2 regions of the Geobacillus stearothermophilus ATCC 12980 genome follow, and region 1 is predicted to be linked to the other one. Evidence: predicted binding sites of a transcription regulator. Region 1 holds the regulator's gene; the other holds the start of a gene.
What was found. The regulator LexA, encoded in region 1, represses DNA repair genes until DNA is damaged. The targets are predictions, from matches to a motif close to CGAACATATGTTCG.
Positions count from the first base shown of each region.

Region 2: sdhA (succinate dehydrogenase flavoprotein subunit) is a predicted target of LexA. The motif match lies at 1,599-1,612, and genes of this name have one in related genera.

Region 1 covers NZ_CP128494.1:1,125,337-1,127,796, forward strand. The annotation lists gene glnA (type I glutamate--ammonia ligase) at 1-971, shown strand, start outside; gene lexA (transcriptional repressor LexA) at 1,035-1,658, opposite strand; gene yneA (cell division suppressor protein YneA) at 1,810-2,115, shown strand; gene QSJ10_RS06020 (YneB family resolvase-like protein) at 2,135-2,460, shown strand, end outside.
Region 2 covers NZ_CP128494.1:2,103,772-2,106,231, reverse strand. The annotation lists gene uvrC (excinuclease ABC subunit UvrC) at 1-173, shown strand, start outside; gene QSJ10_RS11415 (YslB family protein) at 223-675, opposite strand; gene QSJ10_RS11410 (succinate dehydrogenase cytochrome b558 subunit) at 917-1,525, shown strand; gene sdhA (succinate dehydrogenase flavoprotein subunit) at 1,677-2,460, shown strand, end outside.

The sequences.
Region 1 (2,460 bases):
TCGGCTTTACGGCGTTCAACTTGGGAGCGGAACCGGAGTTTTTCCTCTTTAAGCTCGATGAAAATGGCCGTCCGACGATGGAACTGAACGACCGCGGCGGCTACTTCGACTTGGCGCCGACCGATCTTGGGGAAAACTGCCGGCGCGATATCGTGCTTGAGCTTGAGGAGATGGGCTTTGAAATTGAAGCGTCGCACCATGAAGTTGCCCCGGGCCAGCATGAGATCGATTTCAAATACGCTGATGCCGTAAAAGCGTGCGACGACATTCAAACGTTTAAACTCGTTGTCAAAACGATCGCCCGCAAACATGGGCTGCATGCGACGTTTATGCCGAAGCCGATTTTTGGGATTAACGGTTCGGGAATGCACTGCAACTTGTCGCTGTTTCGCAACAACGAAAACGCCTTTTTTGATCCGAACGGCGATTTGCAGTTGAGCGATACGGCCCGGCAGTTTATTGCCGGCGTGTTGAAGCATGCGCCGAACTTTACAGCTGTCACCAACCCGACGGTCAACTCGTACAAGCGGCTTGTTCCGGGGTACGAGGCGCCATGTTATGTCGCCTGGTCGGCGCGCAACCGCAGCCCGCTCATCCGCATTCCGGCTTCGCGCGGCATGAGCACGCGCATTGAAGTGCGCAGCGTCGATCCGGCGGCGAACCCGTACTTGGCGATGGCCGTGCTGTTGGCGGCCGGGCTTGACGGCATTCGCAACAAGCTCACTCCTCCGGCGCCGGTTGACCGAAACATTTACGTCATGACGAAAGAAGAGCGGCTTGAAGAAGGCATTGTCGATTTGCCGGCCACGCTGCATGAAGCGTTGGAAAACTTGAAGTCCGATGAAGTGATGATTCACGCGCTCGGCAAACATTTATTCGAGCATTTCGTCGAAGCGAAAGAAATTGAGTGGGATATGTATCGGACAACGGTTCATCAATGGGAATTGGACCAATATATGGAACTCTACTGATTCATAAAAAAGCTGCCCCGTTTTTTTCAGGGCAGCTTTTTTATGGGCGCAGGCCGGCACGAGTCAGTCGAACAGGCGATAGACGCCGATCACTTTGCCGAGAATCGTGCAGTCGCGGACGATGATCGGCTCAAGATGGGCGTTTTCCGGCTGCAGGCGGATGTGGTCTTTTTCCTTGAAAAACCGCTTCACCGTCGCCTCGTTGTCTTCCGTCATGGCGACGACGATGTCGCCGTTGTTGGCCGATGACTGCTGGCGGACGATGACGTAGTCGCCGTCGAGAATGCCGGCTTCGATCATGCTGTCGCCCATCACTTCAAGCATAAACAACTGCTCCTCGCCAGCGGCGAGCCGCTTCGGCAGCGGAAAGTAGCCTTCGATGTTTTCCACCGCTGTAATCGGTTGACCGGCCGTCACCTTGCCGATGATCGGCACCGAGATGATCTCCTCTTTTTCTCTCTCCTTGGCCATATCGTTGTCCAAAATTTCAATGGCGCGCGGCTTTGTCGGGTCGCGGCGGATGTACCCTTTGCTTTCTAGGCGCGCGAGATGCCCGTGGACCGTCGAACTTGACGCCAGTCCAACCGCTTCCCCAATTTCCCGCACCGACGGAGGATAGCCTTTTGTTTTTACTTCCTGTTTAATAAACTCTAAAATTTGCTGTTGTCGTTTTGACAGTTTCGTCATTGTTTCACACCTTTCGCCACATCATTTGCCTTCATTATACCATGCGGAAGACGAAAAAACAAACATAGGTTCGAGTTTTTTATTGACACAAACAAATGTTCTTGACTATAATGAAGGAAAGCGAACAAACATTCTAGAAAGGGTGGGGAGAATGGAGAAAACGTTGCTGCACTATGTTTTGTTTTCATTTTTGTTTTCGCTCGTGTTGGCAGGGTTCGTTTACGCCAGCAGCCCGGTCGATAAAAAAGAATACGTGACGATCACGGTCGCTCCCGGCGATACGCTTTGGGGGCTGGCAAAACAGTACGAACAGGAACACCATATGCCGCCTGATGAGTTCATCCGCTGGGTCGTCGATGTCAACCATTTGCCGAGCCCGCGTCTTGCCACCGGTGAACAAATTGTCATTCCTGTGTTAAAATCAAAGCAGGGCGGCTCGGTGGCCGTCAATCAGTGATGGAAAGAAGGGAGTGGCCATGAGGGCGGTCATTTACTGCCGAGTCAGCACGGACAAAGCGGAACAGGAAACGTCACTCGCGAGGCAACGAGATGAGCTCGAGCAGCTGGCGGCCGAGTGTGGATTTGAAGTCGTGAAAGTGATCGCCGAGCAGGCGAGCGGTTATGAAGCCGACCGCGACGGCGTGTTGGAGCTGCTTTCGCTTTGCGAGGAAGGCGAGGTCGATGTGCTGCTCATTCAAGATGAAACGCGGCTTGGGCGCGGCCATGCGCGCATGGCGGTGCTGCATTGCTTGAAAAAGCAAGGGGTGAAAATATACAGCGCCAGCCACCGCGGGGAGATGCC
Region 2 (2,460 bases), 980 kb from region 1:
TGTTCCATTCCGTGCTTGATGACATCCCGGGTGTTGGGAAAAAGCGGAAAAAAGCACTCTTGAATTATTTCGGCTCGGTGAAAAAGATGAAAGAGGCGACGGTGGAAGAGCTGCAACAGGCGAACATTCCGCGGGCGGTGGCGGAGAAGATTTATGAGAAGCTGCATGAATAACTGCAAACGGAAACGAAAGGGCGTCCGGCTGAGCCGGGACGCCCTTTCGTTACTCGATGGGCTGCTTCCGGTCCCATTTGACTAAAATGCGCGCCTGGCCGGCTCGCTTGGCCGGCAGTTCAACCGCTTCGGTGACAAGACGTTTTTGCTGCTCAATCTGTTCGGCAAGAAATCCGGCTTCGAGCTGAAACGAGCAGCTGCCGTACAAGGAAAAGCGAGCGGCGATGATAGAGCCGGACAGCTCGATGGGCAGCTCGTCGTTCCGTTCTTCGCCAGCCGTCAGCGTTCCCCAGCCGGCCTCCTCAAAAAAAGCGGCGATTTGTTCCAAGTCGCGAAGCGGATAGCGACGCGCCAGCTGTCTGCCCGCCCAGTATAAAAGGGACGGGGCGTTTTTGCCGAGCAGCTCGGGAAGAAGCGAATGGCGGAGCAGCTCAGCGCCAAACGCCGATTGGGTAATCGATCGAAATGTTTCGTACTGTTTTTCCAATGATGGCTGTCTCATCATGTTCCCCTCTTTCTATCCATTTTCCCATTATAGCCAAACAGCCGCCGGCATGCACTCTCTTTCTTGCAAAAAACGTGAACGGAGAATGTTTGAACACTTTGTGACGATGTTTTCTTGACGCTTGTATAATGTGGGAGTACAATGAATGTGACAAATGCAAGATGGAAATGGAAGGCGTTTCTATCCATTCTGTAACGAGGAGAATTTATTTTTACTTACGTTAAAGGGGGTTTACATAATGGCAGGGAATCGCGAGTTTTATTATCGCCGGCTCCATTCGCTGCTCGGGGTTATCCCCGTTGGGGTGTTTTTAGTGCAGCACTTGGTCGTCAACCATTTTGCGACGCGCGGACCGGAAGCGTTTAACCGGGCGGCTGCGTTTATGGAAAACTTGCCGTTCCGTATTTTCTTGGAAATTTTCATTATTTTCCTTCCATTGCTGTTCCACGCGGTATACGGCATTTACATCGCGTTTACAGCCAAATTCAACACGCGCCAGTACGGCTATTTCCGCAACTGGATGTTCATGCTTCAGCGGATTACGGGCATTATCACATTGATTTTTGTCGTCTGGCACGTGTATGAAACAAGGGTGCAAGCCGTGTTTGGCGCTGAAGTGAATTATGATATGATGGCCAATATTGTCGATAATCCATTTATGCTTTGGTTTTATATTATCGGTATTTTGTCGACCGTCTTTCACTTCGCCAACGGTTTATGGTCGTTCTTCGTCAGCTGGGGTTTAACGGTATCCCCTCGTTCACAGCAAGTGTTCACGTACATTACGATGATCATCTTTGTCGCGCTTTCGATTGTCGGCATTCGCGCCATTTTGGCTTTTGCGTAAAAAATTGATTTCAGCTGTTGGATGACATGAACCGCTGCGTTGGCTCTTGATGGATCACGCTGCAGCCGTTTGTCGAACGAACGCTTGATCGACAGAGGCAAACCGAGGGACATTGAAGCAAAAGCAGCAATTTTCTAGGGAGTGAGTAGCCATGAAAAAAGGAAAAATCATCGTTGTCGGCGGCGGGTTGGCCGGCTTGATGGCCACGATTAAAATCGCCGAAGCAGGAGTGCCTGTTGAGTTGTTTTCGCTCGTTCCGGTAAAGCGTTCTCACTCCGTCTGTGCCCAAGGCGGCATTAACGGAGCGGTCAACACGAAAGGGGAAGGCGATTCGCCGTGGGAACACTTTGACGATACCGTCTATGGCGGGGACTTCTTGGCGAACCAGCCTCCGGTCAAAGCGATGTGTGAGGCGGCGCCAGGGATCATTTACATGCTCGACCGGATGGGCGTCATGTTCAACCGCACGCCGGAAGGGCTTCTTGATTTCCGCCGTTTCGGCGGGACGCAGCACCACCGCACGGCGTACGCCGGGGCGACGACCGGACAGCAAATTTTGTATGCGCTTGACGAACAAGTGCGCCGCCATGAAGTAGCGGGGCTTGTGACGAAATATGAGCATTGGGAATTTTTGGGGATCGTTTTGGATGACGAACAAATTTGCCGCGGCATTGTCGCGCAAGACTTGCGTTCGATGGAAATTAAAGCGTTCCCTGCCGATGCCGTCATTTTGGCGACCGGCGGCCCGGGGATCATTTTCGGGAAATCGACGAACTCGGTCATCAATACCGGATCGGCGGCTTCCATCGCCTATCAGCAAGGGGTTTACTACGCGAACGGCGAGTTTATCCAAATCCATCCGACCGCGATTCCAGGCGATGACAAGCTTCGGTTGATGAGCGAATCGGCGCGCGGGGAAGGCGGCCGCGTCTGGA